3 regions of the Pseudomonas sp. S2_B07 genome follow, and region 3 is predicted to be linked to each of the others. Evidence: predicted binding sites of a transcription regulator. Region 3 holds the regulator's gene; each other region holds the start of a gene.
The links. The regulator sigma-54, encoded in region 3, starts transcription at its own class of promoters, with help from an activator protein. The targets are predictions, from matches to a motif close to ANTGGCATNNANNTTGCTNT.
Positions count from the first base shown of each region.

Region 1: a site for sigma-54 is predicted at 2,362-2,381, ahead of flgB (flagellar basal body rod protein FlgB). Genes of this name have one in related genera too.
Region 2: a site for sigma-54 is predicted at 2,668-2,687, ahead of AB4N43_RS07500 (CmpA/NrtA family ABC transporter substrate-binding protein). Genes of this name have one in related genera too.

Region 1 covers NZ_CP162769.1:5,274,132-5,279,214, forward strand. Annotated here, with positions in the region: gene flgA (flagellar basal body P-ring formation chaperone FlgA) at 1-168, opposite strand, end outside; gene AB4N43_RS24310 (chemotaxis protein CheV) at 251-1,183, shown strand; gene cheR (protein-glutamate O-methyltransferase CheR) at 1,230-2,057, shown strand; gene flgB (flagellar basal body rod protein FlgB) at 2,424-2,831, shown strand; gene flgC (flagellar basal body rod protein FlgC) at 2,835-3,278, shown strand; gene flgD (flagellar hook assembly protein FlgD) at 3,294-4,016, shown strand; gene flgE (flagellar hook protein FlgE) at 4,048-5,083, shown strand, end outside.
Region 2 covers NZ_CP162769.1:1,617,008-1,622,090, reverse strand. Annotated here, with positions in the region: gene AB4N43_RS07510 (nitrate/nitrite transporter) at 1-437, opposite strand, end outside; gene AB4N43_RS07505 (ANTAR domain-containing response regulator) at 747-1,322, opposite strand; gene AB4N43_RS07500 (CmpA/NrtA family ABC transporter substrate-binding protein) at 1,338-2,549, opposite strand; gene AB4N43_RS07495 (quinone-dependent dihydroorotate dehydrogenase) at 2,778-3,797, shown strand; gene rmf (ribosome modulation factor) at 3,977-4,192, opposite strand; gene rlmKL (bifunctional 23S rRNA (guanine(2069)-N(7))-methyltransferase RlmK/23S rRNA (guanine(2445)-N(2))-methyltransferase RlmL) at 4,724-5,083, shown strand, end outside.
Region 3 covers NZ_CP162769.1:2,644,804-2,649,886, forward strand. Annotated here, with positions in the region: gene lptC (LPS export ABC transporter periplasmic protein LptC) at 1-346, shown strand, start outside; gene lptA (lipopolysaccharide transport periplasmic protein LptA) at 333-881, shown strand; gene lptB (LPS export ABC transporter ATP-binding protein) at 881-1,606, shown strand; gene AB4N43_RS12315 (RNA polymerase factor sigma-54) at 1,790-3,283, shown strand; gene hpf (ribosome hibernation-promoting factor, HPF/YfiA family) at 3,358-3,666, shown strand; gene ptsN (PTS IIA-like nitrogen regulatory protein PtsN) at 3,679-4,143, shown strand; gene rapZ (RNase adapter RapZ) at 4,146-5,003, shown strand; gene AB4N43_RS12335 (HPr family phosphocarrier protein) at 5,019-5,083, shown strand, end outside.

The DNA of each region.
Region 1 (5,083 bases), 2.6 Mb from region 3:
GGTGAACTCAAGAAAGCCCTGAGTGACGCCGATAAGCATGTCAGGCAAGGTAACTGCGTCAGCAAGGGCAGGGCTGCCAGCGTTGAACAGGCAGACGGCCGACATCGCGCAAAGCACGTGGCGAGCGTTTGATGTCAGGCGTCGGAAAAATGTCAGTTCTGTGTTCATAAGAGTTAAAAAGCAAGCGCCGTGCCGTTTAGCAATGAACGTGCGTCGCAACACACTTAAGCGTTGGTGTAGGAGTCTGTGCATGGCTGGTGTAATGGATGCGGTAAACCAGCGCACGCAACTGGTAGGGCAGAATCGCCTGGAGCTGCTGTTGTTCCGTCTCGACGGCCAGCAACTCTATGGGATCAACGTGTTCAAGGTTCGGGAAGTGCTGCAATGCCCAAAACTCACGCTGATGCCAAAATCCAGTCCTGTCGTGTGCGGTGTGGCAAATATCCGGGGGGCGACCATTCCGATTCTTGATCTGGCCATGGCGACCGGCTCCGGCGCGCTCAAAGATCAAAGCAATCCGTTCGTGATCATCACGGAGTACAACACCAAGACCCAGGGTTTCCTGGTGCGCTCGGTGGAGCGCATCGTCAACATGAACTGGGAAGAGATTCATCCGCCACCCAAGGGCACGGGACGCGATCACTACCTGACGGCTGTGACTCGGGTCGACAATCAGTTAGTCGAAATCATCGACGTCGAGAAAATCCTCGCGGAAGTGGCGCCGACACCGGAAGCGATTTCGGTCGGTGTGGTCGATGTCGAAACCCAGCACAAGGCCTTGTCCTTGAAGGTCCTGACCGTCGATGACTCGTCGGTGGCGCGCAAGCAAGTGACTCGTTGCCTGCAAACCGTCGGTGTCGAAGTGGTGGCGTTGAACGACGGCAAGCAAGCGCTGGATTACTTGCGCAAGCTGGTCGACGAAGGGAAAAAGCCGGAAGAAGAGTTCCTGATGATGATTTCCGACATCGAGATGCCGGAAATGGACGGGTACACCCTCACGGCCGAGATCCGCAACGACCCACGCATGCAAAAGCTTCATATCATCCTGCATACTTCGTTGTCCGGGGTATTCAATCAGGCGATGGTCAAGAAAGTCGGTGCCGATGACTTCCTTGCCAAGTTCCGTCCTGATGACCTGGCATCCCGGGTAGTCGACCGGATCAAAGCAGCAGATATCAGCTAGGGGCCTTCTGCCCCTGGTGATTAACACGATTTAAGAGGCGGTATCTTTGTCTACGGGTAATTTGGATTTCGAACAGTTCCGGGTCTTCCTGGAAAAAGCCTGTGGCATTTTGCTCGGTGAAAACAAGCAGTACCTGGTCTCGAGCCGTCTCAACAAACTGATGGAACAGCAAGGCATCAAATCCCTGGGTGAGCTGGTCCAGCGCATCCAGACCCAGCCGCGCAGCGGTTTGCGCGAGATGGTGGTGGACGCGATGACGACCAACGAAACCCTGTGGTTTCGTGACACCTATCCGTTTGAAGTGTTGAAGAACAAGGTATTGCCTGAAGCGATCAAGGCTGCACCCGGCCAGCGCTTGCGGATTTGGTCCGCTGCGTGTTCGTCGGGGCAGGAACCGTACTCGCTGTCGATGTCCATCGATGAGTTCGAACGCGTCAACATGGGTCAGTTGAAGATGGGGGCGCAGATTGTCGCCACCGACCTGTCCGGCACCATGCTGACCAACTGCAAGACCGGCGAGTACGACAGCCTGGCGATCGGCCGTGGCCTGTCGCCCGAGCGTCTTCAGCGTTACTTCGACCCGAAAGGGCCGGGACGCTGGGCGATCAAGGCGCCGATCAAGAGCCGCGTGGAGTTTCGTTCGTTCAACCTGCTGGACAGTTATGCAGCGCTGGGCAAGTTCGACATCGTGTTCTGCCGCAACGTGCTGATCTACTTCTCCGCCGAGGTGAAGAAAGACATCCTGTTGCGCATTCACAGCACGCTCAAGCCAGGTGGCTATCTGTTCCTCGGCGCGTCTGAAGCGCTGAACGGTTTGCCGGACCATTACCAGATGGTCCAGTGCAGCCCGGGGATCATTTACCAGGCGAAGTGATTCGTTGGCGGCACAACAAACGGGAGTCCTCAGGGGCTCCCGTTTTTTATGCCCGATGGTTTTCCGCCAACACCCCTAAACCCTTGAGGGAGCCGGGTTTGCCCGCGATGGCGGTATCACTGACGAATTTGATGGGGCTGACACACCGCCATCGCGGGCAAGCCCGGCTCCCACAGGGTAAGAGTTGTTCTTTCGAAGGCGATAAGCGGCAGAAAAGCGGCAGCCTGCGGAAACCGGTTGCCGCTTTTCTGGCATTGCCGCCCTTGCCACTGCCGGCAAAGCCCCGGTTTCCGGGGTTTTTCGATTTGGCACGCCGCTTGCTATGTCTCTGTTACGAAAAATCAGGTCACCCGAAGGTTTCCCGACATGAGCATCAGCTTCGATAAAGCGCTCGGTATCCACGAACAAGCCCTGGGCTTCCGCGCTCAGCGTGCCGAAGTCCTGGCCAACAACATCGCCAACGCCGACACCCCGAACTACAAGGCTCGGGATCTGGACTTCTCAAAAGTGCTTGCCGCACAGAACGAGAAAACCAAGGGCGGTACCTTTGCCTTGAACATGACCAACAGCCGTCATATCGAAGCTGAAGGCCTGGGCAATGGCGACGAGTCGCTGCTGTATCGCACGCCGATGCAACCGTCGATCGACCAGAACACCGTGGACGCCCAACTGGAACAGTCTAACTACGCGGAAAACGCCGTCGGCTTCCAGGCCAGCTTCACCCTGCTCAACAGCAAATTCAAAGGGCTGGTATCAGCCCTGCGCGGAGAGTAAGTCATGTCTCTATCCAGTGTTTTCAACATTGCCGGTAGCGGCATGAGTGCACAAACCACGCGCTTGAACACCGTGGCCTCGAACATCGCCAACGCCGAAACCGTCTCGTCGAGCATCGACCAGACCTATCGCGCCCGTCACCCGGTGTTCGCCACCATGTTCCAGGGCGGCCAGAGCGGCGGCAGCGATTCGCTGTTCCAGAGCCAGGACGCTGCCGGTCAAGGCGTGCAAGTGCTCGGCGTGGTCGAAGACCAGAGCAACCTCGAAGCGCGTTATGAGCCGAACCATCCCGCTGCCGACGCCAAGGGCTACGTCTACTACCCGAACGTCAACGTCGTCGAAGAAATGGCCGACATGATTTCCGCGAGCCGTTCGTTCCAGACCAACGCCGAAATGATGAACACCGCCAAAACCATGATGCAGAAGGTCCTGACCCTCGGTCAGTGATAAGGGGCGACTCAGATGAGTGTTACCGATACTACCAGCGCCGTAAGCATCAAGGATGTCCTGGCCAATTCTTCGGTCAAGAGCAACACCAGCAGCGACGGCCTGGCCGCCGCTACCAGCAGCGCCACCGGCAATAAAGCGTTGGGCAAAGACGCCTTCTTGCAGTTGTTGGTGACTCAACTGAAAAACCAGAACCCGCTGGAGCCGCAGGACAACGGCGCGTTCGTCGCGCAGTTGGCGCAGTTCAGCAGCCTGGAAGGCATCACCACGCTCAACGATACGGTCAGCGGCATTGCCGGCAACTACAACTCGTCGCAAGCGTTGCAGGCTTCTTCGCTGGTGGGTCGTTCGGTTGTCGCCCAGACCGACACCGCGGTGGTCGATACCTCCAAGAGTTTCAACGGTACGGCGGTCGTACCGGCCTCGACGAACCCGGTCACGATCAAGATCACCGATACCGATGGCAAAGTGGTTCGCACCATCGATCTTGGCAGTCAGCAGGCCGGCAACGCCGGTTTCATCTGGGACGGCAAGAACGATGCGGGTGAAGTGGCCAAGGCCGGCACTTACAAGTTTGCAGCTACCGCGACTTACGACAGCAAGGCGACCTCGCTGGTGACTTACCTGCCGGCAACCGTCAACAGCGTGACCATCAGCCAGACCGGCGGTGAGTTGATGCTGAACCTGGCAGGCCTGGGCAGTGTTGCCCTGTCCAAAGTACAGACCATTGGTATATAGAGCCGACTAACACGGCACAAAGGAGTGGAATATGTCTTTCAATATCGGCCTTAGCGGTCTCTATGCAGCCAACAAACAACTGGACGTCACCGGTAACAACATCGCCAACGTCGCGACCACCGGTTTCAAATCGTCCCGTGCAGAATTCGAAGACGTGTACTCGGCCACGCGCCTGGGTACCGGCAGCAAGACCGTCGGCAACGGCGTGCGTCTGGCCAACGTTTCCCAGCAGTTCGGCCAGGGTGACGTGAACAACACCGGCAACGTGTTGGACATGGGTATCCAGGGCAACGGTTTCTTCGTCATGAGCGACAACGGCTCGCTGAGCTACACCCGGGCCGGTGCGTTCAAGACTGACGCCCAGAACTACGTGGTCGACAACAACGGCCGTCGCTTGCAGGGTTTTGGCGTAGACGCCAACGGCAAGATCATCAACGGTGTGCTGACCGACCTGAAAATCGACACCTCGAGCCTGGCGCCGCATGCGACCACCCGTGTCGATCAGACGATGAACCTGAACTCCTCGGACCCACTGCCAACAGTGACCCCGTTCAACGTCAAAGACACCAACAGCTACAACAAAACTATTTCCACCCCTGTGTACGACACGCAGGGTAACCAGCACACGATGGACCAGTACTACGTTAAAAATGCGGCGTCCAACTCCTGGACTGTCTACACCTACATGGACGGCCGTAGCCCAACCAACCCACTGGCTGAGCCGCCGGTGCCGATCCAGGCGGATATCACCTTCAATCCTGATGGCAGCATCAAGACTCTGGTGGGCGGTGCTGGCTGGACGCAAACGGGTACCACCCTGACCATGACTGGCTGGAAGCCGGGCGTGATGGTTAACGCCAACACCAACCCGCCAACCTGGGCCCTGAATGGTTCGGACGCAGCCGCGGCCGGTATCGCGTTCGACATGACCAAAACCACTTCGTACGCTTCGCCAACCGCACGTACTGCGCAGTATCAGGACGGTTACGCGACAGGCCAGATTTCCAGCCTGACCATCGATGAAAGCGGCGTCATGACCGCCAACTTCACCAACCAGCAAACCAAGG
Region 2 (5,083 bases), 1.0 Mb from region 3:
TTACCGGCACCGGCGATGCCCATGGCTTTGCCTTGATGCTGTGGCGGATACCACTGCGAGGCCAGCGGCAGGGCGACGGCGAAGGACGCCCCGGCCATGCCGAGGAACAGGCCCAGCACCAGCGCTTGCTCATAGCTGTGAATCCCGAGTTTCCAGGCGCCGAACAGCGCGCAGATGACAATCACCTGGCCTATCAGTCCGGCGGTTTTGGGCGATAGACGATCCGCCAGCATGCCCATGATAAAGCGCAGCACGGCCCCGGCCAGGATCGGCGTGGCCACCACCAGCCCGCGTTGTTGGGTGGTCAGGTGCAGGTCGGCGGCGATCTGCACGGCCAACGGGCCGAGCAGGTACCAGACCATGAAGCTCAGGTCGAAATAGAGGAAGGCCGCAAACAGTGTCGGCGTATGGCCGGATTTCCAGAAGCTTGAATTCATCGCGCACCTCAGCTGTGAAGAGTCTCGAGAAGGAGTCATGAGCTAGCAGGTGGGGCGCCTGTGGGCCGCACCACCGGCCCCGGGCTGTGGGGCCAAAACGAAAAAACGCCGCTACCGGATTCGCCAAGGGCAAATGAGGTGAGCGACGTCTTTGTCGTAGGTGGGGCAACCGCCGTTGGTTACCTGTGGTGATTACTTAGCCAGATTTGTGCCAGTTTCAGGAGATCGTTCCCACGCGGAGCGTGGTAATGCCGCCATGGACGCTCCACGTCCGCTTCAAGCTGTAACGAGGAGCGTGGGAACGATCGGTTACCCGAGCAACTCACTCATGGCAATGATCTGCTCGGCAACCTGGATCAACTTCTGTTGCCGGCTCATCGCCTGCCGGCGCATCAGGGTGTAGGCCTCTTCCTCGTTGCAACTTTTCATCTTCATCAACAGCCCCTTGGCCAGTTCGATGCGCTTGCGCTCGGCCAGTTGCTGGTCGCGGGCATACAGCTGGGCGCGCAGGGCCTGGTCACTTTCAAACCGCGCCATGGCCACGTCGAGAATCGGCTGCAGGCGCTGTGCGTGAATGCCTTCGACGATGTAGGCACTGACCCCGGACTTGATCGCCTGACGCATCACGCCGGGGTCGTGTTCATCGGTAAACATGACAATCGGTCGTGGCTGGTCACGGGTCACCAACACCACTTGTTCCAGCACATCGCGGCTCGGTGACTCGGTATCGATCAGGATCACGTCCGGACGCACCGTTTCGACGCGTTCGGGCAGGTCGATGGTCAGGCCCGATTCGTCGATTACCTCGAACCCGGCTTCGGTCAGGGCGGCTTTCAGTCGACCGACTTTTTTCGCAGTGTCGTTGATCAGCAGGATACGCAGCATGTTCGCAGTCTCCTGTCAGCGCTGGGCGAATCGGTGCGAGCTGTCGCTCAGGGCGTGTAACTTGAAGCTGCGGGCATAACCGGCCGGGTCGGAACCGTCCCAGACTTTGCCGTCGATCAACTGGCTGCTGCGCATGTCCTGCCCCCGGATATCGACACCGACGGCACTGGCGGCTTCGCGGTACAGATCCAGTTGCTGGACCTGACGGGCCACGCCGAGGTAATCCGGATCGTCGCGCAACAAGCCCCAGCGCCGGAACTGGGTCATGAACCACATGCCGTCGGACAGGTACGGCACGTTGACCTCGCCGCCCGCATGGAAGCGCAACGCGTGCGGGTCCTGCCAGCGATGGCCCAGGCCGTCGGCGTAGTCGCCCAACAGGCGCGGTTCGATGCAGTCGAGGGGGGCGTCGAGGTAGTCGGGCGCGCTCAACAGCTGCGCGGTGCTGCGGCGGTTTTCCGTGCTTTGTTCAATGAACCGGCTGGCTTCCAGGATCGCCATCACCAAGGCCCGCGCGGTGTTGGGATACTGCTCGACAAACGCACGGGTGCAGCCGAGGACTTTTTCCGGGTGATCGGGCCAGATGGTCTGGGTCGTCGCCAGGGTAAAGCCGAGATTCTGTTGCACTGCGCTGGCGGACCACGGTTCACCCACGCAAAAGCCATCGATACGCCCGGCTTGCAGGTGCGCGACCATTTGCGGGGGCGGTACCACCACGCTGTCGACATCTTGCAGCGGGTGGATGCCCTGACTCGCCAGCCAGTAATACAGCCACATGGCGTGGGTGCCGGTCGGAAAGGTCTGGGCGAAGGTGAGTTTCGGGCGAGATTGGTGCACGTGGCGCTCGAGTGCATCAGGACTGGTCACGCTCAGCGCCTGCAAACCGTGAGAGAGATTGATGCTCTGGCCATTCTGGTTCAGGCCCATCAGCACGGCCATGTCGGTCGAGGCCACGCCGCCGATGCCCAGATGGACGGCATAAATAAGACCATACAGGCTGTGGGCGGCGTCGAGTTCGCCGCTGACCAGTTTGTCCCGCAGGTTGGCCCAGGACGACTGGCGCTTGAGGTTCAGGGTCAGGCCGTAAGGCTGGGCGAACCCCTGAGTGGCGGCGACCACCACCGAGGCGCAGTCGCTCAGGGCCATGAAACCGAGGTTGATGTCGGTCTTTTCCGGGGCATCGCTGCCATTGACCCACGCCAGAGGGTTGGCTGGAACTTCAATCATCGATAAGCACCTTGCATAAAAAACGCCGTACCAGGCGCCTTGCCAGAGCAAGGGCCAGTGACGACGCCGTTGTCTTTCGACCCATTCCGCCGTTGGCATGAGTGCTGATACCGGTGGTGGTGCAAGGCATATGCCATCGCTCGCTGATTTTGTCGCGCGCCTCGCCTGCGGCCCCGATGCGCGGCTATAATTGCCGCCACTTTTCGTAGCCCAGAGTCAAACCCGCCCATGTACACCCTGGCCCGTCAGCTGTTGTTCAAACTTTCCCCGGAAACCTCCCACGATCTGTCTCTGGACCTGATCGGCGCGGGCGGACGTTTGGGCCTCAACGGCTTGCTGTGCAAGGCCCCGGCGAAAATGCCGGTGTCGGTCATGGGCCTGGACTTCCCGAACCCGGTGGGCTTGGCGGCGGGTCTGGACAAGAACGGCGCGGCCATCGACGGTTTCGCCCAGTTGGGTTTTGGTTTTGTCGAAATCGGCACCATCACCCCGCGTCCGCAACCGGGCAACCCGAAACCACGGATTTTTCGCCTGCCGGAAGCCGAGGCGATCATCAACCGCATGGGGTTCAACAACCTTGGCGTCGATCACCTGCTGGCGCGTGTAGCCGCCGCCAAATACAAGGGCGTGCTGGGCATCAACATCGGCAAGAACTTCGACACCCCGGTCGAGCGCGCGGTCGATGATTACCTGATCTGCCTGGACAAGGTCTACGCCCACGCCAGCTACGTGACGGTCAACGTCAGCTCGCCGAACACCCCGGGCCTGCGCAGCCTGCAGTTCGGCGATTCGCTCAAGCAGTTGCTCGCTGACCTGGCCACGCGCCGCGCCGAGTTGGCGTTGCGTCACGGTAAACATGTCCCGCTGGCGATCAAGATCGCACCGGACATGACCGACGAAGAAACCGCGCAGGTCGCACAAGCGCTGATTGAAACCGGGATGGACGCGGTGATCGCCACCAACACCACCCTGAGCCGCGTCGGTGTAGAAGGCATGGAGCACGGTGACGAGGCGGGCGGTCTGTCCGGCGCACCGGTTCGTGACAAGAGCACCCACACCGTGAAGGTGCTGGCCTCGGAGCTGGCCGGTCGCTTGCCGATCATCGCCGTGGGCGGGATCACCGAAGGCAAACACGCCGCAGAGAAAATCGCTGCGGGTGCGAGCCTGGTGCAGATCTACTCCGGCTTTATCTACAAAGGTCCGGCGCTGATTCGTGAGTCGGTAGACGCCATAGCCGCCCAGCGCTGACGTGTAGCAGCTGTCGAGCCTCGCAGGCTCGACAGCTGCTACACGTTTCGGCGAAAGACAGGCATAAAAAAGGGCTCCTCGAAGGAGCCCCTGGGCCGGAGCCCGCCGTCCGGATGGGACGTGCGTGGTTAATTCATTCAGTCATCAGATTGTCGTGTCGGAGTGTTAGGCCCTGTAAATTAGCCGACGGCGTGAAGTTCGTTGAGTCTGTGGATTCCCGCAGTGCCGGTCATACCGTCCCAGTTGTCGCCGCGTCCCTCGCGCCAGCCGTTAATCCAGGCTTGGCGTACTGACGGTAGAGTAAATGGGCAAAGCTCACGGGATTTGCCACCAACGCCATATTGATATCCGCGCAAAAATGCTCTTTCCAACGGATCACGCTTAAGTCTTCTCATAGGGTGTTGCCCTCACTTGTTGACTGTATTTATCGCGTAGACCTCAATCGAGGTCTGGCAGAAAAAAACTTCTGCCGTTGGGGCCCGCTGCCGGCGTCGCGAGCCAAGGTGTCGACGTCGTTGCGGCGTCAACCTGTGTTGAGTTCTAACCAATGCGTCACATCGAGGGAATGATCGTTTTGTCATAAGGACGTAACCATAAAGATGCTATGGCCATAAGTAACACGATGTTTGCCCGTGTTTATTGGCCAAAGCCCTGTATGATCGGCCCCCCGCAGGATGACGGGGTTAATCCTTTAGTGAGAATGACTTCTGTTGCGCAGAAGCATTATTCGACGAAGGGTCGACTTATGACATTTTGTTGCATCAACTTTTTTATCTGCCTGTGCATCTAAGCTCTTCTAACCTGAGCAGCACAGGTGGGACGGCACACCTTCGTGCCACGCGGGCGCTCTTTTAGAAAAGCGCCTGATTGAAAACCGGATCGGCAATGCGTTGTCGGTTCACTTAGCTAAAGGCTCTGAAATTCCAATGTCCGATCAATTCGAAATCTTCCTCACTTGCCCCAAAGGCCTTGAAGGCCTGCTGATCGAGGAAGCCGTCGGGCTTGGCCTTGAAGAAGCACGTGAGCACACCTCTGCCGTGCGCGGCATGGCGACCATGGAAACCGCTTATCGCCTGTGCCTGTGGTCGCGTCTGGCGAACCGGGTGTTGCTGGTGCTCAAGCGTTTCCCGATGAAAGACGCTGAAGACCTGTACCACGGCGTGCTGGACATCGAGTGGCAAGACCACATGCTCAACGACGGCACCCTGGCCGTCGAGTTCAGCGGTCATGGCTCGGGCATCGACAACACTCACTTTGGTGCCCTGAAAGTCAAAGACGCCATCGTC
Region 3 (5,083 bases):
AGTGTCCGAGGTCACGCTGCTGACCAACCCCGACCTGAACATGTTCCGCGGCACCCAGTTTCCCTGGCACGTCCAGAGCGAACATGGGGAAGTCAATCCAGACGGCACCCAGGTCGAGCTGATCGACTCGGTACGCATTACCCGTTTCGACGAAAAGAACCGCAGGACCCTGATTACCACCACCCGTATGACTGTGTTCCCGCAGCAGCAATATGCGCAGACCGACCAACCCGTTAGAATCGACGGCGCTGGCGGTGTATCGACAGGCAACGGAATGAAAGCGTACTTGAAAGAAAGCAGGATACACCTGCTATCTAACGTAAGAGGACAGTATGAGGCTCGTTAAAACCCTCCCTATTTTGCTCAGTCTGGGCGCAGCACTGGGAAGCGTGAGCGCCTGGGCTCTGCCGAACGATCAAGAGCAGCCAATCCGCATTCAGGCCGACGATGCCCAACTGGACGACAAGAATGGCGTGGCCACCTATAAAGGTGACGTGATCATCACCCAGGGCTCGATGATCGTTAAGGGCAACACCGTAACCATCACTCGTACGCCGGCTGGCGACATCGACGTGGTGACTTCGGTGGGCAACCTCGCCTACTTCGAGCAACTGCAGACCGCTGGCGACACCAAGCCTGTCCAGGGTTGGGGTGTGACTATCCAGTACCACGCCGCGCAAAACCGCGTCGTGCTGATCGACAAGGCAAAAGTTGTCGACAAGGACAACAACACCACCCAGGGCGAGAAAATCGTCTACGACACAGTCAAGAAGCTTGCGAGCGCTGGCCGTGCGACAGGCAACAAGGTCACCGAGGCGCGTCCACGCATCGACATGGTGATCCAGCCGAAGAAGAAAACCGACGAGCAGAAGGCCCAGTAATGGCAACTCTGAAAGCTCAGCATCTGGCCAAGAGCTACAAGAGCCGCCAGGTCGTGCGCGACGTCAGCCTGTCGATCGACAGCGGTCAAATCGTCGGCCTGCTGGGTCCCAACGGCGCCGGCAAGACCACCTGCTTCTACATGATTGTCGGCCTGGTGCAGGCCGATCAGGGCCGTGTGCTGATCGATGATCTGGACGTCAGCCACCAGCCGATGCACGGTCGTGCAAAGGCCGGTATCGGCTATCTGCCGCAAGAAGCGTCGATCTTCCGCAAACTCTCGGTGGCCGACAACATCATGGCGATCCTCGAGACCCGCAAGGAACTCGACAAGGCCGGGCGTCGCAAAGAGCTGGAAAGCCTGCTGCAGGAATTCCACATCAGCCACATCCGCGACAACCTCGGCATGAGCCTGTCGGGTGGTGAACGCCGCCGCGTGGAAATCGCTCGCGCACTGGCCACCAATCCGAAATTCATCCTGCTCGACGAACCTTTCGCCGGCGTGGACCCGATTTCGGTCGGCGACATCAAGCAGATCATCTACCACCTCAAGGCCAAAGGCATTGGCGTGCTGATCACTGACCACAACGTCCGTGAAACCCTGGATATCTGCGAAACGGCCTACATCGTCAACGATGGCCAGCTGATTGCCGAAGGCGACTCCGCCACTATCCTGGCCAACGACCTGGTTAAAGAAGTTTATCTGGGCCATGAGTTCCGCCTGTAAGCGTTGAGGTGTCTGGCTAGTCGACTGAGCGCTTACGACGATAAAAATCAACAGGTTTTTATTGTTACAGCGCTCTAGGCAAACACTTCAGTTTCAGGCATATAATTTGCTTATGTTTGGCGCTCCGGCGCCCTGTAGTGGATGGCGCATGTGCGCCGGCGAATAAGGTGTTAAGCCCCTGCCATGAAACCATCGCTAGTCTTGAGAATGGGCCAGCAGCTGACGATGACACCGCAGCTGCAACAGGCCATCCGCCTGCTCCAATTGTCGACCCTGGACCTGCAACAGGAAATCCAGGAGGCCCTGGAGTCCAATCCGATGCTCGAACGCCAGGAAGAAGGCGACGACTTCGACAACGCCGACCCCTTGGCCGACAAAGCCGAACAGCAACCCAATGCCGATGTTTCGGAACCCTCCTACCAGGAAACCGCCCCGACGGTGGACAACCTCGAGGAAGGTGACTGGAACGAGCGCATTCCCAACGAACTGCCCGTCGACACGGCCTGGGAAGACGTCTACCAGACCAGCGCCAGCAGCCTGCCGAGCAACGATGACGACGAATGGGACTTCACCACTCGCACTTCGGCTGGCGAGAGCCTGCAAAGCCACCTGCTCTGGCAACTGAACCTGGCACCGATGTCCGACACCGATCGCCTGATCGCCGTGACCCTGATCGACTGCATCAACAATCAGGGCTACCTGGATGAAACCCTGGAGGAGATCCTCGAAGCCTTCGATCCGGAACTGGACATCGAACTGGACGAAATCGAAGCCGTCCTGCACCGCATCCAGCAATTCGAACCGGCCGGCATCGGCGCTCGCAACCTGGGCGAATGCCTGCTGCTGCAATTGCGCCAATTGCCCGCCAAGACGCCTTGGCTGGCCGAAGCCAAGCGCCTGGTCTGCGACTACATCGATTTGCTCGGCAGTCGCGACTACAGCCAGCTGATGCGCCGCATGAAGCTCAAGGAAGATGAACTGCGCCAGGTCATCGAACTGGTCCAGAGTCTCAACCCGCGCCCCGGCTCGCAGATCGAATCCAGCGAAGCCGAGTACGTCGTTCCAGACGTGATCGTGCGCAAGGACAACGAACGCTGGCTGGTGGAACTGAACCAGGAGTCGGTTCCAAGGCTGCGGGTCAACGCCCAGTACGCCGGGTTTGTCCGTCGCGCCGACACCAGCGCCGACAACACCTTCATGCGCAATCAGCTGCAAGAGGCCCGCTGGTTCATCAAGAGCCTGCAAAGCCGCAACGAAACCCTGATGAAAGTTGCCACCCAGATCGTCGAGCATCAGCGCGGCTTCCTCGAATACGGCGACGAAGCCATGAAGCCGCTGGTCCTGCATGACATCGCCGAAGCGGTAGGCATGCACGAATCGACGATTTCACGGGTGACCACGCAAAAATTCATGCATACCCCTCGGGGTATTTATGAGTTGAAATATTTTTTCTCCAGTCACGTCAGCACCTCCGAAGGCGGCGAATGCTCGTCCACGGCGATCCGCGCGATCATCAAAAAACTGGTTGCCGCGGAAAATCAGAAAAAGCCGTTGAGTGACAGCAAGATCGCTGGTTTACTGGAGGCACAAGGCATTCAGGTGGCTCGCCGCACCGTCGCCAAGTACCGCGAATCCTTAGGGATCGCGCCTTCGAGCGAACGCAAGCGGTTGATGTAGAGCCACGCCACAGCGTTCCAGTGGTAGATCATCTGATCTACCGCTTTATGCACTGGCAACGAAGGAGAAGCTGTATGCAAGTCAACATCAGTGGACACCAACTGGAAGTGACCGAACCCCTGCGCACCTACATCGGCGAAAAACTCGAACGATTAGAGCGGCATTTCGACAAGATCACCAACGTGCAGGTCACGATGACGGTCGAGAAGCTGAAGCAGAAAATCGAAGCCACCCTGCATATTCCCGGCAGTGAAGTGGTCGCCAACGCGGAGCATACCGATATGTACGCGGCGATCGACTCACTGACCGACAAGCTGGATAAACAACTCAAAAAGCATAAGGAAAAGACCCAGAGCCTCCTCCAGGGTGCAACCGGTCGTTAACACTCCCAACCCATGATCCGACTTGAAAACATCCTGACCCCCGGCCGTTCCCTCGTGAACGTGCCGGGCGGCAGTAAAAAGAAAGCCCTCGAACAAATTGCCAACCTGATCGCCCGGGAAGTGCCGGATCTGGAGATGCAAGATGTCTTCGAGGCTTTGATTGCCCGTGAAAAACTCGGCTCGACCGGTTTTGGCAACGGCATCGCCATCCCCCACTGCCGCCTGAAGGATTGCAAGTCGCCCATCAGCGCCTTGATGCACCTCGACGCCCCTATCGATTTCGACGCCATCGACGGCGCTCCGGTTGACCTGTTGTTCGTACTGCTGGTCCCGCAAGCGGCTACCGATGCGCACCTTGAACTGCTCCGCCAGATCGCCAGCATGCTCGATCGCAAGGAGGTGCGGGAAAAACTGCGTAGTGCTCAGAGTAACGAAGCCTTGTATAAGGTTGTTCTGGAAGAGCAAAACGGTCACTAATCATGCGCTTGATCATCGTCAGTGGCCGTTCCGGCTCAGGTAAAAGTACCGTACTCGATGTTCTCGAGGACAACGGCTACTACTGCATCGACAACCTGCCCGCCGGCTTGCTGCCGGAACTGGCCGAACGCGCACTGATTCATACCGAATTGGCACAGCCGTTGGTCGCCGTGTCCATCGATGCGCGTAACCTGCCGAGCCACCTGTCACGCTTTCCCGAACTGCTCGAAGAAGTCCGTAGCCGGCACATCAAGTGCGATGTGCTGTACCTGGACGCCGACGAAGAAACCTTGCTCAAGCGCTTTTCCGAAACCCGTCGGCGTCACCCGCTGAGCACCCCCAACCGTTCGTTGGCCGAGGCGATCGAGGACGAAAGCAATCTGCTGGGTCCGATCGTCGATCTGGCCGACCTCAAGATCAACACCACGAATCTGAACCTGTACCAGCTGCGCGACACCATCAAGCTGCGCCTGCTGAACCAGCCGGAAGCCGGTACTGCCTTTCTGGTCGAGTCGTTCGGATTCAAGCGTGGCATGCCGGTGGACGCGGACCTGGTGTTCGACGTGCGTTGCCTGCCCAACCCTTACTGGAAGCCGGAGCTGCGTGCGCAGTCGGGGCTCGATCAACCGGTGGCCGAGTACCTCGCCGCTCAACCGGACGTCGAAGAAATGTTCCAGGACATATCGTCGTATCTGCTCAAGTGGCTGCCGCGCTTTGCCGCCAGCAACCGTGCTTATGTCACCATTGCCATTGGCTGCACCGGCGGGCATCACCGCTCCGTCTACCTGACCGAACGTCTGGGCCAGGTTCTGCAACAATCCCTGAAGAACGTCCAGGTCCGCCACCGCGACCTCAGCTAAAGGATTCACACCGCGATGCCTGCTCTGGAAATCGAAATCATCAACAAGCTGGGCCTGCATGCCCGTGCTTCTGCAAAATT